Regions from separate parts of the Halomonas sp. SCS19 genome, predicted to be linked through region 1. Evidence: predicted binding sites of a transcription regulator. Region 1 holds the regulator's gene; each other region holds the start of a gene.
The links. Region 1 encodes FNR, which switches genes on or off when oxygen is low (the NO sensors DNR and NnrR bind a similar motif). Its sites were predicted from a motif close to TTGATNTANATCAA; they were not measured.

Region 1 (10,538 bases):
GACGCCGAAGGAAGCGCCAACAATGGCGAGATGGACGCTGCCGCCAAGCGCCGTCATCTGGCACTGGCGGCGGCACTGGAGACCGGCTCGGAGCACCCCATCGCCCGCGCCTTCGCTGCCTGGCGCGACGCCAGCTGCCAGGCCAGCGAACTGCGCAATCACCCGGGCCAGGGCGTGGAAGGCGTGATCGACGGCCGGCGCTGGCGACTGGGCCAGCCGCACTTTGCCTGCCTGGGCCAACCCGTTCCTGAGCTCCCTGGCGCAGGGCTTTGGTTGCTGCTGGCCAGCGAAGGCAAGCCCCAGGCCTGGTTCAAGCTCGACGATCAGCCCCGTGACGACGCCGCCGAGACCCTCGCCGCCCTCGCCCAGCGAGGGCTTGCCATCGAGATCCTGTCGGGCGACCGCGCCGTCAACGTTGGCCAGCTGGCCCGCACGCTGGGCGTCGGTCAGTGGCGTGGCGAGGCCACCCCGGAGGACAAGCTTGGGCACTTGAAGGCGCGGCAGGCACAGGGCGAAAAGGTGGCCATGGTCGGTGATGGCATCAATGACGTGCCGGTACTGGCCGGCGCCGACCTTGCCATCGCCATGGCCGGGGCCAGCGACCTCACCCGCACCCGCGCCGATCTGGTATTGCTGGGCGAACCGCTCACGGGTATCGTCGAAGCCATCGAGGTGGCCCGCCAGACCCGTCGCATCATTCGCCAGAATCTGTCCTGGTCGGTGCTCTACAATGTCGTGGCGCTGCCCGCAGCGGCGCTGGGCTTCGTGCCCCCATGGCTTGCCGCCATCGGCATGTCACTCAGCTCGTTGCTGGTCATCGGCAATGCCCTGCGTCTGCGGCGCGGACGCACCAGGCCGACCGCGACGCCTTCACCCGTCACCGCTAGCCCCGGCCCATGAGCATCCTTTACCTGTTGATACCCTTGTCGTTGATCCTGCTGGGCCTGGCGGTCTGGGCCTTCTTCTGGGCGGTGCGCAACGACCAGTTCGAGGACCTCGAAGGCCCCGCCTATCGCATCCTGTTCGAAGATGAAGACGACACTCGCAATGCCGATGACGGCGCTTCCTCGTCCGAAACGCCTGCGCAGACATCCGATCGTGATCCATCGTCCAGAGGGCCTGAGTGAATCCTACCGGCCTCGAGCTGCCTCCCATGATGGCGGCCTTCGTGTTTGGTCTGCTTGGTGGTGCACACTGTATTGGCATGTGCGGCGGCATCATGAGCGCTCTGACCTTTGCCATCCCCCCCAGCATGCGTCAACCTTGGCGGGTGGGCTCTCTGGTGCTCGGCTACAATGTAGGTCGTATCACCAGCTACTGTGTGGCGGGCGCTCTGGTTGCCACCCTGGGTTCGGTGATCGGCCTTTCGCCGACTCTGCGTGGCCTGATGCAGATCGTCGCCAGCCTGATGTTGATCCTGATGGCGCTTTACATTGCCGATCTATGGAAAGGCCTGCGTCACGTCGAGGCACTGGGACGTCACCTCTGGAGGTACCTGGAACCCGCAGGCAGACGCCTGTTGCCGGTGGTGCGTCTGCCCCAGGCGGTGGCGCTGGGCGCCATCTGGGGCTGGCTGCCCTGTGGCCTGGTGTACTCGATGCTGGCCTGGAGCCTGGCACGGGCCGAACCCCTCGAGGGCGCACTGCTGATGGCGAGCTTCGGTCTTGGCACGCTTCCGGCGCTGGTGGTGACGGGCCTCGCCGCCAGACAAATGCAGGCCCTGCTGGCGCATCGGGCAACACGCCTTGTCGCCGCTGGCATGATCATCGCCTTTGCCGTCTGGCAACTTTGGACTGGGCTGCATCAATGACGCATCCTACCTCTAAGTTATTAATCCTAAAGAGGTAGACGCCACTTTTAGCTGATCTGAGGGTGTAGAATAGTGCCATCAACGTGCTGTACGGGCGACGTCTGTTCTCCCCATGGCCCAGTCAATATCGATCCCAGATCCACAGGAGCTGCGAATGAGTCCTACGGCCCAAGATCGGCGGCGTCCCATGCTGCATGAGACTCGCTGTGAGTCCTGCAGCCTGAGTTCCTTGTGCCTTCCGCTGTCGCTGGAGACCGCCGACCTCGAGCGCTTCGATTCCATCATCCGTCGTCACCCGCCGATCAAGAAAGGCACACGATTGGTCGAGCAGGGAGATCGCTTCACCAGCGTCTTCGCGGTCCGGTCGGGGAGTCTCAAGCAGATCACCACCGAAGGCAGCGGCGAAGCTCAGTTGACCAACTTCTTCCTGCCCAGTGAACTGGTTGGGCTGGATGGCATCGACGACGGCCGCTATCCCGGCAGCGTGGTGGCGCTGGAGACCACCACGGTGTGCGAGATTCCCTTCGACCGCCTCGATGCGCTGACCCAGACCCTGCCGGAGCTGCGTGCCCAGCTGTTTCGCACCCTGAGCAAGGAGCTGCGAGAGGACCGCCGGATGATGCAGCTGCTGTCACGCAAGACCGCTGATCAGCGCCTGGCCTGCTTCTTCCTCGGCCTGTCGGATCGCTTCCGCCGCCGCGGCTATTCACCGTTCAGCTTCCGCCTGTCCATGTCCCGCGCCGACATCGGCAATCACCTGGGGCTGGCGGTGGAAACGGTCAGCCGTATCCTCGGGCGTTTCCAGCAGCAGGATCTGGTGGCGGTATCGGGACGTGAGGTCAATATCCTCGACCTGACCGCGCTGTCGACCCTGGCCGACACCGAAGTTACCTGAGCGGATCTGGCAGCAGCGTGCCGGGCCTGGCCGGCAGGGCCCTGTATCCAGGATCTGGAAAGCAAAGCGTAATAGATGGCGTGTGACAAAAAAGAGGCCGCATCCGGAGATGCGGCCTCTTTTGCTGTCATGGCGTCCTGCACATTCGCTGCTGGCGAGATCAGTCGGCATCCACCACGTCGATGCGCCGGGCCTGGCGTTCGGCCTGCACGGCCTCCAGCCCCTCGAAGTCGAACAGTTGCCGATCCGCCAGCTGCGACGGCGCCACATTGGTCACCGCCTTGAACATGCTCTCGAGGCGCCCGGGATGCTTGACCTCCCACTCGGCCAGCATCTCCTTGACCACCTGGCGCTGCAGGTTGGGCTGGGAACCACACAGGTTGCACGGGATGATCGGGAACTCCATCGCCTCGCTGTAGGCCTGGATATCGGCCTCGCGGCAGTACGCCAGCGGGCGGATGACGATGTTCTTGCCGTCGTCGGAGAGCAGCTTGGGTGGCATCGCCTTGAGGCTGCCACCGAAGAACATGTTCAGAAACAGCGTCTCGAGAATGTCCTCGCGGTGGTGGCCCAGGGCGATCTTGGTCGCCCCGATCTCCTCGGCGAAGCCATAGAGAGAGCCGCGCCGCAGGCGTGAGCAGAGCGCGCAGGTGGTCTTGCCCTCCGGCGTCTTCTCCTTCACCACCGAATAGGTGTCGCGCTCGAGGATGTGGTAGTCCACGCCGATACTGTCCAGATAGTTCGGCAGCACATGCTCCGGAAAGCCCGGCTGCTTCTGATCCAGATTCACCGCCACCAGCGAGAAGTTGACCGGCGCGTTGCGCTGAAGGCTGCGCAGGATCTCGAGCATGGTGTAGCTGTCCTTGCCACCAGACAGACACACCATGATCTTGTCGCCTTCCTGGATCATGCCGTAGTCGATGATGGCGTTGCCGGCCTGGCGGCGCAGGCGCTTCTGCAGCTTGTTGAACTCACGCCGTGCCTTGGCCTGAACGTGAGCTTCCGTCTGGTCGCCATCCGCAGCAGGGTCGGCCGGGCTGTCGCCGGCATCGATCGAGAGATGGTCATCCTCGGGGGTACGGGGATCGAACAGGGTGGCGGAGGCGGACTGTGGCGACATGGGAGCGGGACATCACGGCTGAAAATGAAAGAGGCGCCAGTCTACCATCCGGACGCTTTAGTGGCGAAGAGGTCAGCGACCGCTTACCCCGGCGAGGACAATAAGGGGGGGGGGCTTTTCGTCGGCGGCACATCGGAAACCGCCAGGGACGACACCGCCGTAGTGGCGCCCTTGCGCGTCGTGGCCTGGTCTGGTCTGGTCTGGTCCGGCAAGTCGAAGAACGCAAGTGCCTGTCAGCCAGGCCCTAGGCGCTGTCCGAAAAGTCGACGAGCGAAGGTTAGACAAGGCAAAAATCGGTGAGAAAGCGCAGTTTACGGGGTGTAAATGAGCATGTTGATCCGATTTTTAACGCCGTATTACCGAGCGCGGGCACTTTTCAGACAAGCCCTAGACGACGTTCAGCGCCAGCAGATAGCGCACCACCACGCCCAGCAACAGCAGCAGGATGCCGGCACGTTGCCAGCCAAACTCGCGCACGGTCAGGGTCAGTCGCTTCTCCCAGAACTTGACCATGCCCCACAGGTCCCGGGTACGGCGATAGTACTGGAGGTAGGCCACCAGCACCGAGACCAGGCCCAGCGCCAGCAGCGTGGGCTCGAGAAGGGTCAACATGGCGTGCAGACTCATGACAGGATCTCCTTGCAGGTGAATGGTTGCCGGTGCGGGTGGCACCGGGTCAGCGCGGATGACGGCAACGGGTCAGCGCGGATGACGGCAACGGGTCAGCGCGATGGCGCCGTGAGTGCCCCGCTTTCCAGGCGCAGATGCATCAGCGCCGTGGTGACGGCGTCGCCCAGGGCCGTATGGCGTCCCATGATCGGGACTCCAAGTCGCTCTGCCAATTGTTCAAAGGTCGGCTGCACCTCGATTTCCGGGTGACTTCGGCGCAGCCGCTTGCGGTACTGCTGGGCCACGTCGATGGTGGCGTTGGGCAGCGAGAAGCCAAACTCCGCCTTCAGGTAGCGATCCAGCATGGCCAGGTCGAAGTCGATACACCAGCCGACCAATGGGCGATTGCCGATAAATTCCAGCAGCGTCGTCAAGGCCTCGCGCACCTCGAGGCCGCCTTCCAGGTCGACCCCACGCAGGCGATGGATACAGATGGAGTCACCACTCAGACTGGCAGGACGCGCGAGCCGCAGGTCCAGCGACTCGCTGGTCAAGACGCGATCGTCACGAATGCGCACCGCAGCGATGGACACCAGCTCCGCATGACGGGTATCCAGGCCGGTGGTTTCGCAGTCCAGGGACACCAGCTCGTCGCCGGTATAGGGATTGAACAGCCAGGCGAAATCGCCATCGGCCTGCCGACGCCTGTCGGCCACACGCCTGATCGCTCTCAGCATCGGGTACTCTCCCAAGCGAAACCATTGACGCCAAGGCAGCTTGCCCTGGGGGGCTGCCTCGACACTCATGCATACTCCAGGTGATAGCGGTGGGACAGGCTGGCCTTGAACTCCTTGACCAGGTGCAGCGCCTCGCGCAGCAAGTCCCGCTCCAGCGAATTGAGCGACTGCACCACCACCCTGTCCGGGGCGTCCGTGGCCCGGGCATCGTCGCGCCGGTAGGCCAGCTGCGCCCGAAGCCGAAGCTCACAGAACAGCGACAACGCCTCGCCGAGATCCTCCGCCACCACTCGCTCGATGCGCCCGAGTGACGCCAGCGCCGCCAGCCGGTCGTGGGTCGAGGTCTCGCGCAGCCCGCACTCCAGCGCCATGGTGCGAACACCGTGGACGATGGGAAAGATGCCACCCTTCTTGATGTCGACGCCGTGCTCGGGCTTCTTCAGCGTTCCAAACAGGGTCAAGGGCGTCGAGAACCGCAACACTCCCCTCGCCAGATGGGTCAGCAACAGTTCATTGCCCCGTGTTTCTTCGATCAGCACGTCGTGGAGTCGGTCCACCAGGGCAAAGTCACCGGCCACCCCCGAGGCGTCGGCAAGCACCGCCAGACGCATCAGGCTTTCTCCGTCGGGTTCGCTGACCCAGCGACGGATGCGCGCGCGCCATTGCGCAAGGGTGCCGACCCACTGGGGGTTGGAGACCATGATGTTGCCCGGGCAGCGCGGATAGCCCAGATCGTCGAGCACGCTGGTGAACCGCGCGGTATCTGCGCTGAGCTCGTCCCACTGCTGGTCATCGGCCAGGATCAGCGCATTGTCCTGGTCGGTCTTCAGGATCTGCTCGCCGCGCCCTTCGCTGCCGAGCACCAGCAGACAGGCGCGCTCGCGCTGAGGGGCCGGCATCGAGAAGTGCCAGGCCTTGCTGATGATGCGCCCATTGAGCGCCGACAGCATGCCCATGGCGAAGCGCATGCGTACCCCTTGGGCCATCAGCGCCTCGACCAGCTCCGGCGCACGCTGACTTGCTTCGCTGAGCGAGGCCAGGGTCGTCGCCTGCTCGACCTGCAGGCTGACCACGTAGCTGCGGCTGGAAAAGAAGCTGAGCACATCGGTCAGCTCCACGACACCGATCAGCCGCTGGCCCTGAAGCACCACCACCCTGGCCACCTTGTGGCGGGTCATCTCGATCAGTGCCTCGAACAGGTACTGGCTTTCATCCACCGTCACCAGCGACAGATGAGCGATACCACCGACCTCGGCATCACCGTCGCACCCCTCCAGCACCAGGGCCTCGAGCAGGTCGGTCTTGGTCAGCATGCCAGGACCGTCGGGCGTCTCGACCAGCAGGCTGTCGGCGCCCTTGTCCTTGAGGGTCAGCACGGCGTCGCGAATGCATGTCGTCGAGCCGACCTTGAGCGGCTCACGCATGCACTCGTTCACCCGGGCGAGCATGAATCCGGCCAGGGTGACGCCGCCCTCGGCGCGACGTTCGGCCAGCAAGCGCGTCTTGCTGATCAGGCGCTGGTGAAAGTAGTCCGAGAAGGCGGCGTTGTTCTCGCACAGCGACAGAAACAAGGTGTGCGGCATCAGGTAACACAGGCTTTCTTCTTCGGCGACGAAGCGGTAACGGCTCTGGCCGTTGATCACGCTGATGGCACCGAACAGATCGCCCCCGGTGTAGTGGCCGATGCGCCCCCCGGCGGGGCCCTCGGCCGGGTCCAGTTCGGCGACTTCGCCCTTGTGGATCACAAAGACGAACTCGCCGGACTGCCCTGCATCGAGGATCACGTCATCCCGCCCGTAGTAGGCGATATCCAGCCCGCCCAGGACCCGCTCGCGCTCGGCCTCGTCGAGCAATGAAAACGGTGGATGAGTGAAGTCGATGTCGATCATGTCTGCTCCATGACCGACCCCGGCGAGGCCGGGGTCGGGGAGTGTTGTCGTCTGGCAGGGAGCGGCGGATGGTGGTCCGACGCCCCTGCCTGATGGCCCGCTCTAGTGAGCGTGGGCCTCACCCGCGCCTCTCGGCACACGCACGTTCTCCACCAGTTCCTGGATGTGCTCCGGCGGTGCCGCGGTTGCCCGCGAGACCACGAAGGCCACAACGAAGTGGAGGATCATGCCGAGGGTACCGATACCCTCCGGCGAGATGCCGAACCACCAGATCGAAGGATCGGTGTTGATGAACTTGGTGTAGACGATGTAGATGAAAGTGAAGCTCAGACCCAGCACCATGCCGACGATGGCCCCTTCGCGGTTCATGCGCTTGTCGAAGATGCCAAGCAGGATCGCCGGGAAGAAGGACGAGGCAGCAAGACCGAAGGCAAAGGCCACCACCTGGGCCACGAAGCCCGGCGGGTTGATGCCGAAGTAGCCGGCTACCACCACCGCCACCGCAGCAGCACTACGCGCCGCCAGCAGCTCCCCCTTCTCGCTGAGGTTGGGATTGATCTGCTTCTTGATCAGGTCATGGGACACCGCCGCCGAGATCACCAGCAACAGACCGGCTGCGGTGGACAGCGCCGCGGCCACGCCACCGGCGGCCATCAAGGCGATCACCCAGGCCGGCAGGCCGCCGATCTCGGGGTTGGCCAGCACGATGATGTCGCGGTCGATATAGACCTCGTTGGGGCTGTCGGTAGGCGTATTGGTCACCACCCGCTGCCCGTGCTCGCCGGGAGTTTCCTCTTCCAGCGGGCCGCTTTCGAAGGTCGGCTTGCCCTCGAACGGCGCGCCCGGCCCCATCTGCACCCGACCGTCGTCGTTCTTGTCGAGCCAGCCGATCAGGCCCACGCCTTCCCAGCTCTTGAACCAGGCCGGTGCCTCTTCGTAGCTGGTCTCGTGTACCGTCTCGATGATATTGGTGCGGGCGAACACGCCGACCGCCGGAGCGGTGGTGTAGAGCAGTGCGATGAACACCAGCGCCCAGCCGGCGCTGACCCGGGCGTCACGCACCCGCGGCACGGTGAAGAAGCGCACGATGACGTGGGGCAGACCCGCGGTACCGCACATCAGGGCTGCGGTGATAAAGAACACGTTGATCATCGGCTGACTGCCGTCGGTGTAGGGCGTGATGCCCAGATCCGTCAGCAGACCGTCGAGACGATCGAGAATGTACTGGCCGCTGTCGTTGCCGGCGGCATCGACGAAGGTGGCACCGAGCCCGGTCTGCGGCAGCACGTGGCCGGTCATCATGATCGACAGGAACACCGCCGGCACGATGAAGGCGGTGATCAGCACGCAGTACTGGGCCACCTGGGTGTAGGTGATGCCCTTCATGCCACCGAGCACCGCGTAGAAGAACACGATGACCATGCCGATGACCACGCCCAGATTGACCTCGACTTCGAGGAAACGGGCGAAGACGATACCGACGCCGCGCATCTGACCGGCGACATAGGTAAAGGACACGAAAATAACGCAGATGACCGCCACGGTACGGGCGATATTCGAGTAGTAACGGTCACCGATAAAGTCCGGCACCGTGAACTTGCCGAACTTGCGCAGGTAAGGCGCCAGCAGCATGGCCAGCATGACGTAGCCACCGGTCCAGCCCATCAGGTAGACCGAGGCGTCGTAACCCAGATAGGCGATAAGACCCGCCATGGAGATGAAAGAGGCCGCCGACATCCAGTCTGCCGCGGTAGCCATGCCATTGGCGGCAGGGTGGACGCCGCCGCCGGCGACGTAGAAATCCTTGGTAGACCCGGCACGCGACCAGATCGCGATACCGATGTAGAGCGCGAAGGACGCCCCTACAAATATATAGGTAAGTAGTTGTACATCCATGGAATCAATTCCCGTTCATTGACGTTATTTTGCGGGTGTCACTGTTCGTGGACGTCGTACTCTTCATCGAGCTTGTTCATCTTCCAGGCATAGAAAATGATCAGCACGATAAAGGTGTAGATGGATCCCTGCTGTGCAAACCAGAAGCCGAGCTTGAAGCCAAAGAACTGGATATTGTTGAGTACATCCACCAGCAGAATGCCGAAGCCATAGGAGACGATGAACCATACGGCCAGACAGCCGAGGATGGTTCGTATGTTTCGTTTCCAGTAGGCCTGTGCGCTCTTGTCTAGCATAAGGCTACCCTCAAGAAGTGGTTTGATCGCCAAATGCCGCCGCAAAGACGACACAAAGGCTCGAGAAGCAGACTAGACAAAATGGCCTTTCCTGGAACGATAACTTTAGTCGAAAAGCATAAATGCACCGCACCAAGAAAACCATTACATTAAATATTTCAGCAACTTACAAACATTCCTGGAATATTAGCCGATGGTCTATCACTACAAAGGTGCAATCCACCTTAGTCGCGATCCAAGGCCTTGAGACCAGGCAATGCCTTTCCCTTGATGGCGCAAAATTCCGTCAATGCTTCGCGCTTCAGGCGCCCGAATCGAGGCAACCACGCTGCGCCCCTGCCGAGCAGGCCGCCAATGCCCTAGAATGGCCGCTGACGTCGAGGAGGTGCCCATGTTTGCCGGTTGGCTATTGATCGCTGTTTCACTGCTCTACATCGCCGTGCTGTTCGCCATCGCCTGGCGCGGCGATCGTCGTGCACGCCACCTGGGGGCCAGCCATCGTCGCCCGCTGGTCTACAGCCTGGCGCTGGCGATCTACTGCACCTCCTGGACCTTCCACGGCGCCGTGGGCCAGGCGGCGACCTCCGGCTGGTCGTTCGCCAGCATCTTCGTCGGTCCGGTACTGACGCTTCTATTGTTCTGGCCGGTACTGGCCAAGATGGTGCGGGTCGCCAAGCACCAGAACGTCACCTCGATCGCCGACTTCATCGCCTCTCGCTACGGCAAGACCCAGTCTCTGGCGGCCTTCGCCAGCCTGGTCGCGCTGATCGGCACCCTGCCCTACATCGCCCTGCAGTTGAAGGCCGTGTCCACGTCCTTTGCCGTGCTCACCGACGCCTCCGACATCACCCAGGCGCCGCTGTTCGGTGACACCGCCTTCTATGTGGCCATCGTCATGGCGATCTTCGCCATCCTGTTCGGTACCCGCCATACCGACGCCACCGAGCACCACGAGGGCCTGATCCACGCGGTGGCCTTCGAGTCGCTGGTCAAGCTGGTAGCCTTCCTGATCCTCGGCGCCTACGTCACCTGGGGCATGTTCGATGGCCTGCAGGACCTGATGACCCGGGCCGACACCCACCTGCAGCTGCAGCGGCAACTGGCCCAGCAGGACTTCGGCCAGAGCTTCTGGGCCCAGACCCTGCTGGCCATGCTGGCGATCCTGTGTCTGCCGCGTCAGTTTCACGTCACCGTGGTGGAGAACACCCACCGCGACGACGCCGCCCGCGCGCGCTGGATGTTCCCGCTGTACCTGGTGCTGTTCGCCTTCTTCGTGTTGCCGCTGG
Region 2 (10,538 bases), 960 kb from region 1:
CCTCGGTGCTGGCTCGTGGTGAATCGCTGACCGCCCACGCGCGTTCGGCGGAGTACCGCATCAAGGATTGAAGCGACGCAGGGCCGGTGGTCGTTGTGACCGAGCGCCCCCGGCCCCAGACAGGCATCCAGACATGAAAAGGCCCGGAGCAATTCCGGGCCTTTTCATGTCTGGACGGTGGGGCACGCTTGGACACTGCTTCTGCGTTACCCACCTCGGGGTGCGTCTCAGGGGGCTGACTGGCTGCTGCCGGTCTGCTGCGACTGGGATTGGGGCGTGGGGCGCTCGCCGACTTCCAGTTCCACCTCGATCGGCTTGCCGTCGCGGGCGACGCTGACGGTCAGGGTGGTGCCGGGAGCCACCGCAGCGATGTCGCTCATGGTCCGACGCGGATCGATCACCGCGCGACCGTCGACCTCGAGCAGTACGTCTCCGGGTTTCAGTCCCGCCCGGTCGGCCGGTCCCTGGGACACCACGCCGGCGATGATTACCCCGGCTGGCGCCTGCAGGCCGAAGGAAGCGGCCAGTTCCTGGTTCAGCTCCTGGGCCTCGATGCCGAGCCAGCCGCGGATGACCCGGCCGTGGGTGACCAGCTCGTCGAGGATGCTGCGGGCCAGGTTGGCCGGGATCGCGAAACCGATACCCTGGGAGCCCCCCGAGCGGGAGAAGATGGCGGTGTTGATGCCGACCAGGGCGCCGTCGGGGTTGATCAGGGCGCCGCCGGAGTTGCCCGGGTTGATCGCCGCATCGGTCTGGATGAAGTCCTCATAGGCGTTGAGTCCCAGATGGCTGCGACCGGTGGCGCTGATGATGCCCATGGTCACCGTCTGGCCGACCCCGAAGGGGTTGCCGATGGCCAGCGAAACGTCGCCCACCGCGACCTTGCGCGAGTCGGTCAGCTCGATCACCGGCAGGTCGCCGAGATCGATCTTGAGTACCGCCAGGTCGCTTTCGGGATCGGTGCCGATGACCCGGGCCAGGGTCTCGCGGCCGTCGCGCAGCGCCACCTGGACCTGGTCGGCGCCGCTGATGACGTGGTGGTTGGTCAGCACGTAGCCGTCCTCGCTGACGATGACGCCGGAGCCAAGGCTCGAAAGCATGCGTTGGCGCGACGGCACGTCATTGTTGCCGAAGAACTGGCGGAAGAAGGGGTCTGACATCAGCGGGTGGGTTTCCCGTTCCACGACCCGCGAGGAGTAGACGTTGACCACCGCGGGCGCGGCCTTCTCCACCGCCTCGGCGTAGCTCACGGGGCCGCCACGGCGGTCCAGCGGCGCAGCCTCCTTGACCTCGGGGGCAGGACGTTGCGGTGCCTGCTGCTCGGTGGTTGTCGCTGGTGGCGTGGCGGGAACTACCGTCAGGCTGTCACCGCTCGGTGACGGTAGTCTGCCGAGCCGTTCGGGGAAGGCATTGATCAGCACGATGGCGAGCAGAATGCCGATGAGGACCGGCCAGATATAGGTCGAGAGGGTGCGTCGCATGCGGCGATGATCCTTGGCGCTTGGCAGTGAGGCGGTCGCGGGCCGGCGGGGCGGTGCGTACAATGTGCGCCATTGTAGCATCGCCAACCTGATGCTTGTTTGGAGCTATTTCAGGAGATCTCATGATAGACCGCGACGAACTGGTATCGGCCTGCGAGCAGCTGCTGGAGGCCCGGCGCTTCAAGGACTACACCGAGAACGGGCTGCAGGTGGAGGGCGCACGCACGGTCACCCGTGTGCTCTCCGGCGTCACCGCCTGTCAGGCGCTGCTTGACGAGGCGGTGCGCTGGCAGGCCGATCTGGTGCTGGTGCACCACGGCTACTTCTGGAAGAACGAGCCGGTGGCGGTTACCGGCATGAAGCGCCGGCGGCTGTCGACTCTGCTGGCCAACGACATCAACCTGCTGGCCTACCACCTGCCATTGGACGCCCATCCCGAGCTTGGCAACAATGCGACCCTGGCGCAGCTCCTGGGGTGGACGGTGGAGGGAACGCTGGACGCGCCCATGGGCGAAGGGCTTCTGTGGCACGGTCGGCTGGAAAGGCCAATGGGCGTTGCCGAGCTGGCTGCCCAGGTAGGAGCGTCGCTGGCACGCGAGCCGTTGGTGATCGAGGCGCCTGGTACCGACGCGGTGAGTCGAATCGCCTGGTGTACCGGCGGCGCTCAGGACATGATCATCCCGGCCGCCGAGGCCGGTGCCGAGGTGTTCGTTTCGGGCGAGATATCCGAGCGCACAACCCACCTGGCGCGGGAGATGGGGATCCACTATCTGGCAGCGGGTCATCACGCCACCGAGCGCTACGGCGTCCAGGCGTTGGGGGAATGGCTGGCGCAGCGCTTTGGTGTCGAGCACCGCTTCGTCGACATCGACAACCCTGCCTGAGCAGCAAGCGCCATCGACCGCTTGTGTCGCTGCCAACGCCAGAGCCCGCACCAGTGTGCGGGCTCTGTCATGGCGGGGTGGTCAGTAACGTGGCGGGCGCGGTTCTGCGTTCTGGTCGTCATTGGCCTGGCGCAGACCGAAGTCCTCTGACAGGGTGCCGCGGTTGCCGTCGGCGTAGTCCCGCGGAATGGCGATATCATCGCTGGTCTCGCCGGGTTCGCTGGGCGGTGTCACCTCGCCGCCGATGGCCTTGCTGCCAAGCTGGCGCGCCGACTCGTGAAGTTGGCGCTGCAGGGTGAGGGCGTCATCGCAGACCTGCCGGGCCAGGTCGTCCATCTGTTGCAGGTGGTCGTCGACACCGTCTTTCCACTCGGTCAGCTGGCGTTCCCGTTCGGTCAGCTTGAGGCGCAGCCTTTGGGCACTGCGTGCGCCGCCGTTGAGCAGGTGGTAGCCCAGTGCGCCGAGTCCAATTCCGGCCACCAGGCAAGCCGCCGCCAGGATCATGTTGAAGTTGCTTGGTTCCACGTAGTTCTCCCTGAGCTCTTTCGGACGACCCGCGGCCGCCGCCGGCCTGGCCGACGGCCTGGCCGACGGCCCATTATAGAGGCGTTGGCTCATAAAGGGTCAATGGCCTGGGGCCTCCCTTGTCGTGCTGGCGTGATGCGCTGTTGCCGGTCGCGGCCTGGGACCTGCCATTCCTGTGTGGTCTGCGTATAATGCGGCTCCGAACTTGTTGACAGTCAGGACGCTACATGAGCTCTTCCCCGTCGAGCAGTGGTCGGCCAGAAACTCCGCTGGAACGCTACCGGCGCGACCTCCAACGTGATGATTTCACGGAGGATGCCGCCCAGGCCAATGCCGTGGCGCATCTGCAGCGACTGTATGACGAGCTGGTGGCAGCGCCCAAGGCCAAGGCGCCGGCGGCGGCGCGCGACGGCTGGGCGTCGAAGGTGAAGGGCCTGTTCGGGCGCAAGGAGGAAGAGCAGGAGCCGGCGCTGCCAGCCATCTCCGGGCTCTATTTCTGGGGCGGCGTCGGTCGTGGCAAGACCTACCTGGTCGACACCTTCTACGAAGCGCTGCCGTTTCCCCAGAAGATGCGCACCCATTTCCATCGCTTCATGCAGCGTGTCCACAACGAGCTGGATCACTGCAAGGGCGAGAAGAACCCGCTCCGGCTGATCGCCGGCAAGTTTGCCGAGGAGGCGAGGGTGATCTGTTTTGACGAATTCTTCGTCAAGGACATCACCGATGCCATGATTCTGGCCAATCTGCTCGAGGCGTTGTTCGAGCGCGGTGTGGTGCTGGTCGCCACCTCCAACATCGTGCCGGACGATCTGTACAAGGATGGCCTGCAGCGCTCTCGCTTTCTGCCGGCCATCGATCTGCTCAAGCGCCACTGTGAGGTGGTCAACGTCGATTCCGGCGTCGACTATCGACTGCGGGCGCTGGAGCGCGCCGAGATCTTCCATTCGCCGCTGGACGAGGCGGCGGATCAGGAGCTCGAGCGCAGCTTTCGCGAGATCGCCGGTCAGGCGGGGGAAGAGCAGGTGCCGGTGGAGATCAACCATCGCATCCTCAAGGCGCGTCGACTGCACGAGGACGTGGTCTGGTTCGACTTTCTCGAGCTGTGCGACGGGCCGCGCAGTCAGAACGACTACATCGAGCTGGCTCGCGAGTTCCACACGGTCCTGGTGTCCTGTGTGCGGCGCATGGACGCCGCCACCGACGATCAGGCCAGGCGCTTCATCAACATGGTCGACGAGTTCTACGACCGTGGCGTCAAGCTGTTGATGTCCGCCGAAGCGCCGGCAGAGGCGCTCTATGAGGGTGGCAAGCTGGAGTTCGAGTTCGAGCGCACTCTGTCCAGGCTTCAGGAGATGCAGTCCCGGGAGTACCTGGCGCTGCCCCACAAGCCTTGAGCCGACGGTGATTGCGTGTGTCCGAGGGGGTGACGGCACGCTTTCGCTCATGTAGAATGCGCGCTCGCTCGACCGTTGTGGCGGCATCGTCCGGATTTCCGGGTGCCGCGCAACCAAGAAAAATAGGGATGATCTCTTCGCGGCGTGGTCTCGCTGAACACCTGTCGGGTGTCCACAACACGACGAAAGGGATCCAACACATCGAATTGGTGATTTCATCCATGAAGACGTTCAGTGCTAAGCCGCAGTCCGTCCAGCGCGACTGGTATGTCGTCGATGCCGCGGACAAGACGCTCGGTCGTCTGGCTACCGAAATTGCTCGCCGCCTGCGTGGCAAGCACAAGCCGGAATACACTCCTCACGTTGATACCGGCGACTACATCGTCGTGATCAATGCCGAGAAGGTTAAGGTCACCGGCAACAAGGCCAGCGACAAGATGTACCATCGTCACACCGGTTACCCGGGTGGCCTGCGTTCCATGACCTTCAGCCAGCTGATCGACCACGCTCCCGAGCGTGTCATCGAAGGTGCCGTCAAGGGCATGCTGCCGAAGGGTCCGCTGGGCCGTGCCATGCACGCCAAGCTCAAGGTCTACGCCGGTTCCGAACATCCGCACGCTGCCCAGCAGCCGCAAGAACTGAACATCTGAGGGGATCTTCGCCATGACACAGCAGTATTACGGTACCGGGCGCCGCAAGACCTCAACCGCGCGCGTCTTCCTCAAGCCGGGCACCGGCAAGATCACCGTCAACAGCCGTGACCTGAACGAATACTTCGGTCGCGTGACTGGCCGCATGGTGGTTCGCCAGCCGCTGGAACTGACCGAGACCCTCGGCCAGTTCGACGTCTATGTCACCGTCAAGGGTGGCGGCGGCAGCGCCCAGGCCGGCGCCATTCGTCACGGCATCACCCGTGCCCTGATGCAGTACAACGAGGACTTCCGTCAGCCGCTGCGTGCTGCCGGCTACGTCACTCGTGACGCACGTGAAGTCGAGCGTAAGAAGGTCGGTCTGCGCAAGGCGCGTCGTCGCCCGCAGTTCTCCAAGCGTTAATCACCCACGCTTGCCGATCAACAACGCCCGGGCCATTGGCCCGGGCGTTGTCGTGTCCGGGGTTCGAAAAATTGTGTGCTGTAGTGCTCTGGTGGTGGGGATCATCGGGTCGCCTGGCGGCGCTTGTTTCCCTCGTTAATCTGTCATCGTCTATGCCTTTTGAGCCGCCCTGTCCCTCAAGGCGAACAGGCACAGTGGTATAAAGTTGTTCCACGTCAATTGTCTGGGGCTTGCGCAGGGGGTCTGGGTCAGCCGGCTTCTTGTGCCGGTGGGGGGGATTTCCTAACATACAATCCACTTGTATCCGTGGTCACGGACATTCAAGGGGCCGTGAAAACAACAACGGATAAAGTCTGATGGGAGAAACCAGATCATGGCAGACAACGGCGTGAACAAAGGGCGACGCCGTTTCCTCGTAGGGGCGACCTCCGTAGTTGGAGCAGTCGGCGCCGTCGGGGTAGCGGTACCCTTTGTGGCTTCCTGGCAGCCTAGTGCCAGGGCTCGGGCGGCGGGTGCGCCCGTTCAGGCGGATATTTCGAAGCTCGAACCCGGGCAGCGAATGACCGTCGAGTGGCGGGGCCGTCCTGTATGGGTCATCAATCGCACGCCGGAGATGATCGAACGTACCGAGGCGTTGACCGACGAGGTGCTGGCAGACCCGGATTCCGCCAAGCCGATGCAGCCGGACTATGCCGGCGGTTCGCTGCGCTCCATTCGGCCCGAGATCGGTGTGCTGGTCGGCATCTGTACGCATCTGGGCTGTTCACCGCTGTTCAAGCCGGAGCCCAACGCCGAAGGCGTCGGTGTCGATGACTGGCCCGGTGGCTTCTTCTGCCCGTGCCATGGTTCGCGCTTCGACCTGGCGGGCAGGGTGTTTCGCAATGTGCCCGCTCCGGTGAACCTGGAAGTTCCACCCTACTACTTTGTCAACGAGTCGGTCATCGTGGTCGGCGAAGACGGGGAGGGCGCATAATGGCGAATCCCAACAAGGCCAAGGCCGAACGCGGTTTCATGCGCTGGGTCGATGATCGCTTCCCCGCCACCCAGATGTGGCAGGAGCATCTGTCCGAGTACTACGCGCCCAAGAACTTCAACTTCTGGTACTTCTTCGGCTCCCTGGCGCTGCTGGTGCTGGTCAATCAGATCCTCACCGGTGTCTGGCTGACCATGAGCTTCAACCCCAGCGCCGAGGGTGCCTTCGCCTCCGTCGAGTACATCATGCGTGATGTCGAGTACGGCTGGCTGATCCGCTACATGCACTCCACCGGCGCCTCGGCGTTCTTCCTGGTGGTCTACCTGCACATGTTCCGCGGCCTGCTCTATGGCTCCTACAAGGCGCCGCGTGAGCTGGTGTGGATCTTCGGCATGGCGATCTACCTGGCGCTGATGGCCGAAGCCTTCATGGGCTATCTGCTGCCCTGGGGACAGATGTCCTACTGGGGTGCCCAAGTCATCATCTCGCTGTTCTCCGCCATCCCGAGTATCGGTCCCGACCTGGCCCAGTGGGTGCGCGGTGACTATCTGATCTCCGGGATCACGCTGAACCGCTTCTTTGCCCTGCACGTGGTGGCGCTGCCTATCGTGATCCTGGCGCTGGTGGTGTTGCACATCATTGCCTTGCACGAGGTGGGGTCCAACAATCCCGATGGCATCGATATCAAGGCCAAGAAGGACGAGACCGGCAAGCCGCTGGACGGCATTCCCTTCCATCCGTACTACACGGTGAAGGATATCGTCGGAGTGGCGGTGTTCCTGTTCGTGTTCTGCGCGGTGATCTTCTACTTCCCCGAAGGCGGCGGCTACTTCCTCGAGAAGCCCAACTTCGAGCCGGCCAACCCGCTGAAGACGCCGGATCATATCGCCCCGGTGTGGTACTTCACGCCCTTCTACGCGATCCTGCGCGCCATCACCTTCTCGCTGTTTGGGCTGGACGCCAAGTTCCTCGGGGTCATCTTCATGGGGGCGGCCATCGCGGTGCTGTTCGTGCTGCCCTGGCTCGACCGCTCTCCGGTGCGCTCCATGCGCTACAAGGGCTGGATCTCCAAGGTGATGCTGGTGCTGTTCGCGATCAGCTTTGTCATCCTCGGGGTGCTCGGGGTGCTGCCGCCGACCGGCGCCAGGACACTGCTGGCCCAGATCTGCACCGTGATCTACTTCGCCTTCTTCGTGTTGATGCCCATCTATACGCGGCTGGAGAAGACCAAACCCGTTCCTGAAAGGGTGACTGGCTAATGAAAAAGCAACTGTTCGCACTGCTCTTCGCGCTGGTCCCGCTTTGCTCCTTCGCCGCGGGCGGCGAGGGGGTGCACCTGCGCAGCATGTCGCCGGATCTGGAGAACCAGGCCTCGCTGCAGAACGGGATGAAGCTCTACGTCAACTACTGCATGGGCTGTCATTCCCTGGAGTACCAGCGTTTCTCCCGCGCGGCCGAGGATCTGGGGATGCCCCAGGATCTGGTCGAGGACAATCTGATCTTCTCGCCGGAACTGGGGTACAACGACCAGATGCACAAGGCGATGAGCGCCGAGGATGCCGAGGTATGGTTCGGCAAGGCGCCGCCGGATCTGACCCTGGAGGCCAGACTGCGCGGAACCGACTGGATCTACAGCTATCTGCTGAGCTTCTATCGTGACAGCGAGCGTGCCACCGGGGTCAACAATGTGGTGTTCCCGGCGGTGGGGATGCCCAACGTGCTCGAGCCGCTGCAGGGGGTGCAGGAGAAGGTCTGTGCAGCCTCCGACCATGCGGTCGGTGACGCCGAACTCGATCCGCTGACCGGCAAGTACCAGTCCTGCGAGACCCTGCAGGTGACGTCGCCGGGCAGCATGGAGCCCAAGGAGTTCGAGCAGGCGGTGTATGATCTGACCAACTTCCTGGCCTACGTGGGCGAGCCGTCCAAGCTGCATGCCCAGGCGCTGGGACCGAAGGTGCTGATCTTCATCCTGCTGTTTGGCATCATCGCCTACTTCCTCAAGCGCGAGTACTGGCGAGACATTCACTGACCGATTGGTCCACCATGGCGGGCGCGGGGTCGATGACCACGCGCCCGTTGCCTTTTCTGGTATCATCGTTGCGCCCGGGCGGACCCGCTGCGGGAGCAAAGATGTGCCCCTGATGCCCCCCCGAGAAGGGGGTTGTCGTGTTATCATCCCGGCTTGAACTGATGCGAGGATTGTTTCATGGGTGTAGTGGCCAAGCGGTCGTCGATGATCTTCTACTCCGGTGGCGAGGACCATTTCAGCCATCGTGTACGGATCGTGCTGGCTGAGAAGGGCGTGGCCGTGGATATTGTCGAGGTGACCGACGACAAGCATCCCGAGGAGTTGGCGGACCTGAACCCTTACAACAGTGTCCCCACGCTGTTGGATCGTGACCTGGTGCTCTACGAGTCCAAGGTCATGATGGAGTATCTGGACGAGCGTTTCCCGCACCCGCCGTTGCTGCCGGTCTATCCTGTCGCGCGTGCCCAGAGCCGACTGTGGATGCATCGTATCGAGCGCGAGTGGTGCCCGATGGTCGATCGCATCCTGTCCGGCAGCAAGAAGGAAGCCGACAAGGCGCGCAAGGAGCTGCGTGAAAGCCTGATCGGTATCTCGCCGATCTTCGAGGACATGCCCTTCTTCATGAGCGAGGAGTTCACCCTGGTGGACTGCTGCCTTGCGCCGATCCTGTGGCGTCTTCCAGCGCTCAATATCGAGCTGCCCGAGAAGCAGGTACGGCCGCTGATGGGCTACATGGAGCGCGTGTTCGCCCGTGATGGCTTCCGTGCTGCGCTGTCCGAGGCCGAGCGCGAAATTCGTCCCTGATGTTTTGCTTGAACGGAATGCCTGAGCCGTGTGTGTCCGGTCGCCACCGGAGTCGCCCGAGTTCCCATTCGCCAACCAAGAGGGCCATATCATGAAGTCGAGCCGTCCCTACCTGGCCAGGGCGCTGTACGAGTGGCTGCTGGATAATGAATTGACGCCGTATATCGTCGTCGATGCGGAGTACGAGAACGTCGAGGTTCCCAGGCAGTTCGTGCAGAACGGCCAGATCGTGCTGAACCTTGGCCCTACCGCCGTGCGTGATCTGGACATGGGCAACGACGTGATTCGTTTCTCGGCGCGCTTCAGTGGCAAGTCGGAGTTGCTGTTTGTACCGCTGCCTGCACTGATTGCCCTGTACGCCCGCGAGAACGGCGTCGGCATGGTCTTTGGTCACGAGCCTGAGCTTCCCGTCGAAGAGGCCAACGACGTCGATGCGCCGGCCCTGGAGAGCGTCAAGGATTCGTCAGAGGAGGAGTCTCCTGCCGCTTCCGATGAGGACGCAGGCGGTGAGTCCGATGGCGGCGATGGCGTGGATGAAGGTGTCGAGAGGTCCAAGCCGCCTCGCAAGGGGCGTCCATCCCTCAGGGTGATCAAGTAAGGCCATCGGGCGCATCCCGCTCGAAAGGTGGTCGGCGGCGAGCTGTCGTCGGCTTGATCTGCTGGAAAAGCGGGACCTCTTCACGAGCGTGATCTCTTCACAAGCAGTATCTCAAAAAAGCGGCGAGCCCTCAGGCTCGCCGCTTTTTTGTGCATCTTTTGCGCTTGAGGGACGCGCCGTCTTGCGAGGGCGCGCCTGTCGCCATCAGTCGATGTAGTCGAATACCTTGACGATACGCTCCATGCCGCCGGCGTTGGATACCACATTGACCGCACGGTCGGCCTCGGCGTGGGTGACCAGGCCCATCAGGTAGACGGTAGCGTTCTCGGTGACCACGGTGATGCGGCCAGAGTCGACCTGATCGCTGGTGGCGAGGGCGGTACGTGCCTTGGTGTCCAGCCAGGCGTCGTTGAGGCGCTGACTGGTGGGCAGGTTGGCCGCCACGCTGAGTTCATTGTGGACCCGGCGAACGTTGCGCACCTGGCTGACGATCTCTTCGGCGCGCTGCTTGAGCTCTTCGCTGGGGACCTGGCCGGTCAGCAGTACCACGCCGTTGTAGCTGTCGACGTTGATCCTGGCGTCCTTCAGGCGTGCATCGACGCGTCCCAGGTTGTGGGCGGCCTTGGTCTCGATGCTCTCGTCCTCGACGGTCGCGCCCAGGGTGCGTTCGCCGTAATCCTCGTCGATGGTGCCGGGGTTGGTCACCGAGGTTACGGTGGTGCAGCCGGCCAGCAGGGCGGACAGCAGCAGGGCGGTCATCAGGGGGCGTGTCGAACGGGAATCGCGTTGCGTCATGT
Region 3 (10,538 bases), 3.5 Mb from region 1:
CGAGTCGCCTTGAGACCTTGCCGGACTTTCTCGCCACCACGCTGTCGGCAGATGAGGATATCGAACGCCTGCTGGTCGCCGGCAAGCAGCGCCTGCATGGGCTGACCATGAGCCTGGCCGAGCGGTTGCACCATCGTGAGGACCAGCTGATTTCGCTCCAACGCGACAACGAGGCGCTGGATGTGCGCGCCAGCACCGATGCCCTCACCGGTCTTGCCAATCGCGCCGCGCTGGAACGGCGCCTCGAGGAGATGCTCGAGGACGCCCATGCGCGAGACAAGCCGCTGTCGGTGTTGTTTCTCGATCTGGATCACTTCAAGCCGCTCAACGACCGCTACGGCCACCGACTCGGCGACATCGTGCTGGTCAATGTCGCCGCTACCCTGCGTGACGCCATCCGTGAGTCGGACCTGGCGGCCCGCTACGGCGGAGAGGAGTTCGTCATCGCCCTGCGGAACACGCCGGAGCCAGGAGCTTTGCGGGTCGCGCAGCGGCTACAGCAGTGGCTTGCCGAGCAGCCGATGGCCCAGGTCGACCAGCGCCCCCTTTACGTCAGCGCCTCCATCGGCATCGCCCAATGGCAGCCCGGCATGGACAGCATCGACGCAGCGTCGCTGGTGGAAAAGGCGGACCTGCAGATGTACCAGGCCAAGCAGGCCGGCCGTGCCCGCATCAGTCAAGCTCAACAACTGCAGGAGCGCGCCGGGGAAACACCCTGAAGCAGCACTTGATCAGAACAATAACTACGCCAGGCACCGATGTCAGTAGACGTCAAGGGACCTTGCCAGAACCTGGCGAGAACCTGGCTGGAACTTGGTGAGACCCGGGCGAGAAGCTGACGTGAAGCGACTCGCCAAGGCACTCGCTAGAGACGCGCCTCGACCCGCTCCAGGATCTGGGCGCTGACCTTGGCAACCAGCGGGCGAGCCGCGCGATTGACCGCCTTGGCGACCAGCCGATTGCGGATCTGGTAGTCGACGATCAGGCTGACCGCGGTACCTTCATCGACCGCTTCGAGTTCATAGCGGCCCTGATTGCGCACACCGTCGATCGACTCCCAGGCCAGTCGGCTGGGCGGCGACTTCTCGGTTACCTGCACCTCGAAGGTCCAGTCCATGCCGACCGCGTGGACATGCCAGCGATAGCGATCGTCCCCGAGCGGCTCGATCTCGGTGATCAGATCCGAATAGTCGGCGAAATCCTCGACCTTTTCGAGCAGGGCGAAGACGCGCTCGGGAGGCGCGGGAAGCGTGGCGCTGTGTTCGATGGTGGGCATGGCCAGACCGACTCCTTGCCTGAGGGATGCTCCAAGGTAAGGCTGCTACGGAGCCTAGCATCCCGGTTCCCCAGGCCCTTGTAAAGCCGTGCCTATCATCAGGCTGACGGCAGGTCCCGCAGCAACAGAGCGAACTCGAATTCATCAGGCGACAGCGCCTTCCCCGGCAGCTTGAGCCTTACCCGGTGACCATCCCCGGGCGCCACCTTCAGCGCGCTGCCATTGCCCGCCTCCATCGCCTCAAGGGTGAAACGACGGTTGCCGGAGGGCAGCATCAGCTCGAGGCGATCACCGACCTCGAAGCGGTTCTTGACCTCGATGTCCAGCCAATCTGGTCGCGACTGCCTCACTACCTGGCCGACAAACTGCTGGTGGACTCCCACCGAGTGCCCACGCTCGTAATTCTGGTACTCGTCGTGGACGTGGCGTCGGTAGAAGCCTTCGGTATACCCCCGGTTGGCCAGGTTTTCGAGCTCATCCATCAGCCCCATGTCGAAGGGCCTCCCGGCCACGGCGTCATCGATGGCACGACGATAGACCTGGGCGGTACGTGCCACATAGTAGGGCGACTTGGTCCGCCCTTCGATCTTCAGCGAACTGACCCCCATCTCGGCGAGCCTTGCCACGTGCTGAACGGCGCGCAGATCCTTTGAATTCATGATGTAGCTTCCGTGCTCGTCCTCGAACACCGGCATCAGTTCGCCAGGCCGCTGTGGGTCCTCGATCAGCGCCGAGCTCTCCTCCCGACCCTTTGCCACGTCCTGCGCAGGGATCAGATCGCCACAGGCGTCAGTGCCGGCCGGGTGGGTCCGGTAGTTCCAGCGACAGGCGTTGGTACAGGTGCCCTGATTGGGGTCGCGCCGGTTGAAGTAGCCCGACAGCAGACAGCGTCCGGAATAGGCGATGCACAGGGCACCGTGAACGAAGGTCTCGATCTCCAGGGTCGGGCACTCGGCACGGATCTCGGCGATTTCCTCAAGCGACAGCTCTCGCGACAGGATCACCCGAGAGATACCCTGGGACTGCCAGAAGCGAGCCGCCGCGTGATTGACCACGTTGGCCTGCACCGACAGATGGATCACCTGGTCAGGCCAACGCTCTCGCACCATCATGATCAAGCCAGGGTCGGACATGATCAGCGCATCCGGCCCCGCCTCGACGATCGGTGCCATGTCCTTAAGGTAGGTCCTGAGCTTGGCATTGTGCGGAGCGATATTGGAGGCCACGTAGAAGCGCTTGCCACGCGCCTGGGCCTCAGCGATGCCTCGGGTCAGGTTGTCGAGGCCGAAGTCATTGTTGCGTACACGCAGTGAGTAGCGCGGCTGACCGGCATAGACCGCATCGGCGCCATAGGCGAAGGCGAAGCGCATATGCCGGTAGGTGCCGGCCGGTGACAGTAGTTCAGGGGCATTCATCCAGGCGTCTCTCTCGTGGGCCGGGCTTTGGCCAGGGTTAAGCCGGGCAGACAGCAGTAAACCGCGCAGCCTGCCACAACCGCGAGCAATGCACGTTGACAAGGAGCAAGTCGCCGGCATCAACGCCGCACTGGTGTTGCCGTCCGGCTTTCGTTACCCTTGTCGCGCCGGACCGGACCCCGGCCGCTGGCGATCCTTGTCGCCACCCCAAATTCTCCGAATCGAGACCCCCTTCATGAGCACGACTTCCCGCTCCACCGTGGTGATCTACTCCGGTGGCATGGACTCTTTCACCGTACTTCATCGCGCCTTGCACGAAGGCCTCGAAGTTCACGCCCTGTCATTCGACTATGGCCAGCGCCACGCCCGCGAACTCGAGGTGGCCCGCCATGTCTGTCAGGAGTTGAAGATCCCTCATCAGGTCGTCGACATCACCGCCATCCATGGCTTGATCGACAACTCTGCGCTGACCGACGCCAATCGCAAGATCCCTGGCGGTGACTACGCCGAAGACAACCTCGCCGCCACGGTGGTCCCCAATCGCAACATGGTGCTGCTGTCGCTGGCCATCGCCAAGGCGGTGAATATCGGCGCCAGTCGCGTCGACTACGGCGCCCACGGCGGTGACCACGTGCTCTATCCGGATTGTCGTCCCGAGTTTGTCGAGCAGATGAATGCGGTGGCCGCCATCGCCAATTTCTCGCCGGTAGAGATCCACGCACCCTATCTACGGTCCAGCAAGAGCGAGATCCTGGCCGACGGACTGTCCATGGGACTGAACTACCGCGACACCTGGACCTGTTACGAGGGCCGGCGCCTGGCCTGTGGCCGCTGCGGCAGCTGTCTGGAGCGGCTCGCCGCCTTCGCCGACCAGGGTGTCGAAGATCCGTTGGCCTACGCCGCCAATACCCGGCAGGAGCCGGCGATTGCACAGGCAGACCAGGGCGGAGCGCACCAGGATGTATAGCGTCAAGGAAGCCTTCTATACCCTTCAGGGAGAAGGCGTACAGGCCGGCCGCGCCAGCGTCTTCTGTCGCTTTGCCGGCTGCAATCTCTGGTCGGGCCGTGAGCAGGACCGCGCCAGCGCCCAGTGTCGCTTCTGTGACACCGACTTCGTCGGCACCGATGGTCAGAACGGCGGACGCTTTGCCACCGCCGAGTCCCTGGCCGAGCACATCACCCGCTTGTGGCCACACCCCCACGAGGGTGTCACGCCCTACGTCGTGTTCACCGGTGGCGAACCCTTGCTGCAGCTGGATGCCGCCTTGATCGAGGCGGTGCACGCTGCCGGCTTCGAGATTGGCGTGGAAACCAACGGTACTCTGGCTGCGCCGGACGGCATCGACTGGCTATGTGTCAGCCCCAAGGGCAATGCGCCGCTGGTGCAGACCCGCGGTGACGAGCTGAAGCTCGTCCATCCCCAGATCGACGCCCCGCCTGAGCGTTTCGAGGGCCTGGACTTCGACCATTTTCTGCTGCAGCCGATGGACACCTCCGGGCTGATGGCCAGCGACGCTCGCAAGGAGCCACTCTGTGCCACGGTAGAGCACTGCATGGCGCATCCACGCTGGCGGCTGTCGCTGCAGACCCACAAGATCGCGGGAATCGACTGATGGCACTCTTTGTACGACGACTGACACATCTCGACGTGTCGCTTTGGTGTCCCGATCGTGGACTGATCGGCGCGAGCTGGCTGGTCGACGTCGAACTCGATGGAGAGCTCGGTGAAGACGGCATGCTATTCGACTTCGGCGAGGTCAAACCCTGGATCAAGGCACGTCTCGACGGCGGCGCCGATCACACCCTGCTGGTGCCTACCGAAGCCCCTGGCGTCAGCGTCAGCGAATGTCGCGAAGGTATCTGCGTACGCACCACGACGCCATACGCGATGGAGGTGCGCGGGCCCCGCCAGGCCTTTACCCTGCTACCCTGGCGCAGAATCACCCCCGAGGCCATGGCCGAGCACCTGTCACGCCAGTTGATGCGCCAACCGCCCGAGCGGGTATCCAGCATCGAACTCAGCCTCGCCGATGAGTCCATCGATGGCGCCGCCTACACATACAGCCACGGCCTTCGCCGCCACGCCGGCAACTGCCAGCGTATCGCCCACGGCCACCGCTCGCGGCTGGAAATCGTTCAGCGCGGCGTGCGACAGCCGGAGCTCGAGCGCCGCTACGCCCGCTGGCTCGACGATACCTACCTGGTGGACGAACACGACCTGGAACAGCACCAGGGCGACATGCTGCAGTGCGGCTACCGCTCGCCCCAGGGCCTGTTTCACCTGCGCCTGCCCCGCGAGCGCTGTCATGTCCTGCCCGGCGCCACCACGGTGGAACGCATCGCCCAGTGGCTGGCGGCGACCGTCGCCCGAGACACCGGAGAGGACACCGCGGTGCGCGCCTATGAAGGCGTCGACAAGGGCGCCACGGCAAGAAGCCCCGGTGAACGATCTCGATAACGTCTCGATAACTTCTCGATAGCATCTCGAGATCCGCAAGAGAGACCGACCACCGAGACAACCAAGCGCATTTGAAGAATGCCATGAGCCAACCAACGTCATGAGCGAACTGATCACCTCCTCCTCGCCGCAAGAGACCCGCACAGCGACCGGCGAACAGGGCTGCCGCCCCGGCTGCGGCGCCTGCTGCATTGCGCCGTCGATCAGCTCCCCGATTCCCGGCATGCCGGCGGGCAAGCCCGCCGGCATCCGCTGCGTGCAGCTCGACGACGACAACCTGTGCCGCCTGTTCGGCCGACCCGAGCGTCCGGCGGTGTGCGAGCGCTTCGACTACGACGCCGATATCTGCGGCAGCCACAGAGACCAGGCGCTGGCCAATATTGACGAACTCGAACGCCTGACCTGAGTCTGGCTTACTTGCGCCGAGTAGCCGTCGCTCAGCATCATCTGCACCTGGTGTGCTCAGCTCGACCCCTTCTTGCTGCGCCCCCTACTGATGCCCTCTCGACCGACGCCCCATCCGTGACCCTCCAACTAGAAAAGACCGGGCCACCCAAAGGTGGCCCGGTCTTCCTTGTGACGACCTTCATGACGACCAAGGCCGTTCCCCATGCTCTACTCCACGTCGAGCTGCCCGTTATTTCGCAGCATCGTCAGGAAGGCCTCCGACGACTGACCCTCCATGCTGACACCGTCCAGGGTAATCTTCTGGTCGGCGTTGCTGTGCTGGACGTCGAGCCCGCCATCGCTCTTGATGTAGAGCACGGTGTCTCCGTTCTCCTCCTGGGCAAAGATAAAGCTGTCCAGCGCCGACTGGTCGGGGTCAGTGCTCGTGGAGTCAAAGTCGTTGAGCAGATCCCCCAAAGCCAGCTTATCGGCGTCTGGATCCATGCTCAGAGCCGCATCCTTGATGTGGAAATCACCTACCGTATCGTGGGCGGGGTCAGTCGTACTACCGACATCACCCAGACTCCACTGGAAGGTGTCGGAACCGAGCCCACCCAGCAGCAGGTCATCGCCAGCACCGCCAATCAGCACGTCGTCCCCGCTGCCCGCGAAGAGCTGATCGTTGCCTTTTCCACCAGCGATGCGATCCTGACCACCGTCGTTACGGCTGTCACCCGACAGGGCTTCATAGTTATCCTTGATAAAGGCCAAGATCTCTTTCTGGGTCGGCTCTGTCCCGCTGTTCTGAGTGGTCAAGTAATCGACGAGCCCAGCATAGCCACTACCCGCCTCACCACCGACACCCGCAGGATCGATCTGATCACCGAACAGCACGTCATCACCCGCGCCACCGTCCAGGGTGTCACCGCCAAGGTCCGCTGGCTGATCGAAGGACGCCCCCCCCTCCAGCGCCGTTGCAAACTCCTCGGCAGAATTGACGATGGCCACCTCACCGGCCGGTACAAGCTGGTCGTCCGTATAGCTGTAAAGATCGAGTGAAATGTCATGAATAAGCAGTGAGAAGAAGTTCCCAGCAGCGTTTTCTACTTCGAACTGCAGCCTGTATGTTCCTCCTTTCAACCCATTTGCCATAAACTGAGTCGAGCTACTATTGATACTGCCCGACGGCGATATTGGCAGCGAGGTGGCAACAACATCCCAGTCGCCTTCCTCATTTTGCATTTCCAGCAACCAAGAGAATCTGTCGCTTGGATTCCCTTCCTTTTCGAAGTCGTTTGGGGTGTCGGTCACGTAGTCAAATGACAAGGTATAGAACTGGTTGGCACCAGCAGGCTCATCCAGGACGATAGCATCGCTGGTGGCGACAGTACTGCCATCGCCAGCACCACTGTCTCGAACGCGCAGATAGGTGCCGACCGGGGTTCTATCAATGGCTATGTGGCCATTGGTTGTCTCCACCGCCCAATTATCGATGGAAGCGAGTCTTCCCGTGTCCCCCGTGTCAAAAGTGGCAAGCATTTCGGTACTGCCTACCGAAGCCCCGGATTCCAGAGGAATCGGCACCATCTCCAACTCACCATCTGCCGTGTTGTCGAAAATCTTCAGAAAATCGCGACCTACATCATCACCTATCCCGATCGCTTCCACCCGACTGATGGCGGCCAGCGGTTTGTATCCTTCAAGCGCATTGGTAACATCCTTATAGGTGGTAATATTCCCCGCATCACTGACACCAACTTGACCGTTGTCATTGTGAGAATTAGGCTGACCATCCGTCATGAAGTAGGCAACGTTATTGAAACCGCTCCGACTAACATCCGTCATCCACTCAGTAGCGGTAACAAAGGCTTGCTCGAAATTGGTTCCAGAAATAATCGCTCTACTATCCAGAAAGTCATTGACGTCACCCAGATCTTCAGGTGAGAAATCATTGAATGCGATCGAAGGCGAATACTTCCCGCCGAACGCCACGATCTGGACATGGATTGTCCCCTCGAAATCGGCCAGCTCGGTAAGCTTGGCACGTATCGCCTCGATCGCCACCTTGAAGCGTGAATTGCCGTTTTCCAACACGGCGCCCATGCTTGGCGAAACATCCACGATAAAGGAAAGGTTATAGTCCTTGGCAGGTTCAAGCACGGCATGCTTCCCGCCAGCATCACCGAGAACCACATCATCACCACTCCCACCGGTGATGCTGTCATCGCCACCGCCTCCGACGAGTAGCTGGTCATCATCCGGCAGTGCCAGGGTCAGGGTGCCATCGACAGTGTCGCCGTCACCATCCGTTCCGGCCAGTGACAAGGACAGCGCCGGATCTTTCTCCGCCTCGGAATAGGCGAAGTCGCCGACCGAAAATGGCCTTGTGCCGTCCAAGCCACGAAACTCGATCGCTTCAAAGGCCTCGCCGGTTGTAAGCACCAGCTGGGCATCGGCGGGAATGTTTCTCACATTGAGGGTGCCATCGGCGTTTTCCTCAATCGTCACCAACGAGGTGATATCCTTGCCGGCACCATTCACCAACCGAACATCACTTTTCGCAAGTTCCAGCACGTGGCCGCTGACGGCAACCGGATGGCCACTGGTATCGGTACCATCTGGAGCCGAGGCAATCGCTTTGATCCCGACATCCGTCAACGTCCCGTTTTCCGCATTGATAAACTGACGGAAGTGCGTAATGCCTCGATGGTTATCCCAGCTTGGTGCGGTGTCAGAAAAACGCAGGTTATCAACGAAATCGAGGCGTACAGCTTCGTCGAGTCCCGTCAGATTGTCGTGACCCGCGGCTAGTTGTGTATCCCCATCAGTTCGCAACCAGGACGCCCAGGGGCCTTTATAGGTCCAGGCGGACGCCACGACATCGGCTGCTCCATCGGCACCCTCAAAGGCGATGAAACGATGGCCCGAGCCGGACCCATCGGTGCCAAACTCACGCACAACGTGCTTGCTGCCTTCACTGATTTCCTTGCTGGCATCATCAAATGCCCTGATCCCCTCATCGATGACCTCTACCTCGTAGGTAGAGCCATCCGCCGACAGGCTCGCCTTGAAGGCCACGCCGCCACTCGCGGTCTTCGCCTCCAACGTCTTGCCGTCGCCACTCAATTGGTAAGTCAGAACCTCGCCGTTCGACGTGAGCAGCGTCCCGCCATTGACACTCGTGACCTCGGTACCGTTCATTACGTCGCTGAATGTCACTTTACCAATGTCATCGGCACCCGCCTCGAAGCGAACCTCACCCGTCTGGCCAGATTTTAACTGCGCTTGCTCCGCCTCCCAGACAACAGGCGTATCATCGTCAATCAGCACCGACAGCGTGCCCTGGACCTCGCTGCCATCGGCATCGGTCACGGTGTAGCCGATGTCAAACGTCAGGTCGTTCTCGTCATCGCCCGCCGCATGCTCAAGCGCCTGGTGCAGCGTCACCTTGTACTTGCCCTCGGCCTGATCGGCCATGGCGATGGTGATCACCGGTTCTTTTTCGGAGTTGCTATCGGTCACCGTCCCGGTGAGCGTGTGGCCATCGGTACTGCGCTCAAAGCTCACCTCACGACCGTCCGCCGTCTTGAGGTCGTCGGGCAGACCAGCCAGGTTCCACTGGAAGGCGTTGCTATCGGCGGCGCCATCGTCGCCAAAGCGGTAGCTCAGCGTCCCTTTCGCGACGGTGGCCTCTCCGGCCACATCACCACTACCCCCGGCGTTGCCACCGGCCAGTCCGTCTTCGTCGACGGTCGCCTTCGGGCTCTGGGTAGTCGGGTTGTCGCCATCTCCGGGAACGCTGGGCGTGGAGTCTTGCGCCACCTTCACCGTCAATGTCGAAGACGACTTGTCTCCGTCACCATCGGTGATGGTGTAGTCGATCACGGCGTCGCCTTCGAAGGCCCCTGCCGGAGTAAAGGTGATCTCACCGTTGGACGCGATGGCCACCGTACCGACGCCTTCCCCACCCCGGACCGAGGCCTTGGTCAGGATTGCGCCATCATTGCCCTGGGTGTCGCTTGTGCCGTCATTATTAGTCAACACGTTGTACGTTTTCGCCGTGTTTTCCGCCGTCTCGGTGGTGTCGGCGACCGCCTCTGGCGAGGTATCGAGGATGTTGATCTCCAGGTTGGTGCTCGTGCTATCGCCCTCGTTATCGGTCACCGTCAGCGCAAAGCTGTCCAGCACCGTGGCGTCATCGCTGTGATCAGCCCTCTCGCCATTCTCGGTGTAGGAGTAGGTGATCTTGCCGCTAGCCGCATCGTAGTCGGTCACCGTGACGCTGCCGTGCTTGCCTTCCACCACAACGCTCTTGGGTGCCCCCGGACCAGTGCTCGCCCCAGTGATATCGACGGTCTTGCCGCTCTGGTCGGTCAGGGTCACCTGCTTGATGCCGGCATCCGCCGCCACCGTCATGGTGCCAATGACCGTGGCTCCGCTAGCTTCCACCACGCTGTGATCGCCGGCCACCACCTCTGGACCGTTCGGATCACTGCCGTCAGGCTCGTTGCCATCAGGCTCGTTGCCATCAGGCTCGTTGCCATCAGGCTCATTGCCGTCGGGAATCTCGATCGTCGGCACGTCGTCGTCGCTGCCGTTGATGGTGATCGTCAGCGTCGCGCTGCTGGTATCACCGTCGGCATCGGTGAGGGTGTAGCTGAAGGTTTCTTTCAGCGTCTGGTTGTCCTTCAACGCTTGAACGTCGGCGTTGTCAGGATCCACGCGGTAGCTCCAGCTACCGTCGTCATTGTGGATGAAGCTGCCATAGCTGGCGGAGGCGTTGCCGGTAAAACCATCAAAGGTCATGCTGTCAGCGCCGGCGCTGTCATTGTCGAGCACATTACCGCTGATCGCCGTCACCGCCTCTTCACCCAGTGCCGCGCTGTCATCCTTGGCCTCGGGGGCGGTATCGAGGATGTTGATGTCCAAACTCTCGCTGACAGTTTCACCGGTAGAATCGGTCACCACGATGTCAAAACGATCAACCACGCTACCGTCACCA

Region 2: a site for FNR is predicted at 5,543-5,556, ahead of petA (ubiquinol-cytochrome c reductase iron-sulfur subunit). Genes of this name have one in related genera too.
Region 3: a site for FNR is predicted at 2,787-2,800, ahead of trhP (prephenate-dependent tRNA uridine(34) hydroxylase TrhP). Genes of this name have one in related genera too.

What each region holds. Positions count from the first base shown of each region.
Region 1 covers NZ_JAMSHN010000001.1:1,180,893-1,191,430, forward strand. Annotated here, with positions in the region: gene NFH97_RS04930 (heavy metal translocating P-type ATPase) at 1-900, shown strand, start outside; gene ccoS (cbb3-type cytochrome oxidase assembly protein CcoS) at 897-1,127, shown strand; gene NFH97_RS04940 (sulfite exporter TauE/SafE family protein) at 1,124-1,810, shown strand; gene fnr (fumarate/nitrate reduction transcriptional regulator Fnr) at 1,965-2,705, shown strand; gene ttcA (tRNA 2-thiocytidine(32) synthetase TtcA) at 2,866-3,825, opposite strand; gene NFH97_RS04955 (hypothetical protein) at 4,213-4,452, opposite strand; gene NFH97_RS04960 (3'-5' exonuclease) at 4,548-5,240, opposite strand; gene NFH97_RS04965 (DUF294 nucleotidyltransferase-like domain-containing protein) at 5,237-7,060, opposite strand; gene NFH97_RS04970 (sodium:solute symporter family protein) at 7,163-8,956, opposite strand; gene NFH97_RS04975 (DUF4212 domain-containing protein) at 8,995-9,252, opposite strand; gene NFH97_RS04980 (hybrid sensor histidine kinase/response regulator) at 9,644-10,538, shown strand, end outside.
Region 2 covers NZ_JAMSHN010000001.1:217,633-228,170, reverse strand. Annotated here, with positions in the region: gene hisD (histidinol dehydrogenase) at 1-71, shown strand, start outside; gene NFH97_RS00945 (Do family serine endopeptidase) at 228-1,481, opposite strand; gene NFH97_RS00940 (Nif3-like dinuclear metal center hexameric protein) at 1,604-2,365, shown strand; gene NFH97_RS00935 (Z-ring associated ZapG family protein) at 2,447-2,890, opposite strand; gene zapE (cell division protein ZapE) at 3,118-4,284, shown strand; gene rplM (50S ribosomal protein L13) at 4,506-4,934, shown strand; gene rpsI (30S ribosomal protein S9) at 4,948-5,337, shown strand; gene petA (ubiquinol-cytochrome c reductase iron-sulfur subunit) at 5,711-6,310, shown strand; gene NFH97_RS00910 (cytochrome b) at 6,310-7,569, shown strand; gene NFH97_RS00905 (cytochrome c1) at 7,569-8,339, shown strand; gene sspA (stringent starvation protein SspA) at 8,517-9,143, shown strand; gene NFH97_RS00895 (ClpXP protease specificity-enhancing factor) at 9,235-9,741, shown strand; gene NFH97_RS00890 (BON domain-containing protein) at 9,946-10,536, opposite strand; gene NFH97_RS00885 (phosphoheptose isomerase) at 10,538-10,538, opposite strand, start outside.
Region 3 covers NZ_JAMSHN010000001.1:4,720,822-4,731,359, forward strand. Annotated here, with positions in the region: gene NFH97_RS20425 (GGDEF domain-containing protein) at 1-719, shown strand, start outside; gene NFH97_RS20430 (SRPBCC family protein) at 866-1,276, opposite strand; gene trhP (prephenate-dependent tRNA uridine(34) hydroxylase TrhP) at 1,375-2,691, opposite strand; gene queC (7-cyano-7-deazaguanine synthase QueC) at 2,927-3,658, shown strand; gene queE (7-carboxy-7-deazaguanine synthase) at 3,651-4,304, shown strand; gene NFH97_RS20450 (6-carboxytetrahydropterin synthase) at 4,304-5,149, shown strand; gene NFH97_RS20455 (YkgJ family cysteine cluster protein) at 5,250-5,555, shown strand; gene NFH97_RS20460 (retention module-containing protein) at 5,765-10,538, opposite strand, start outside.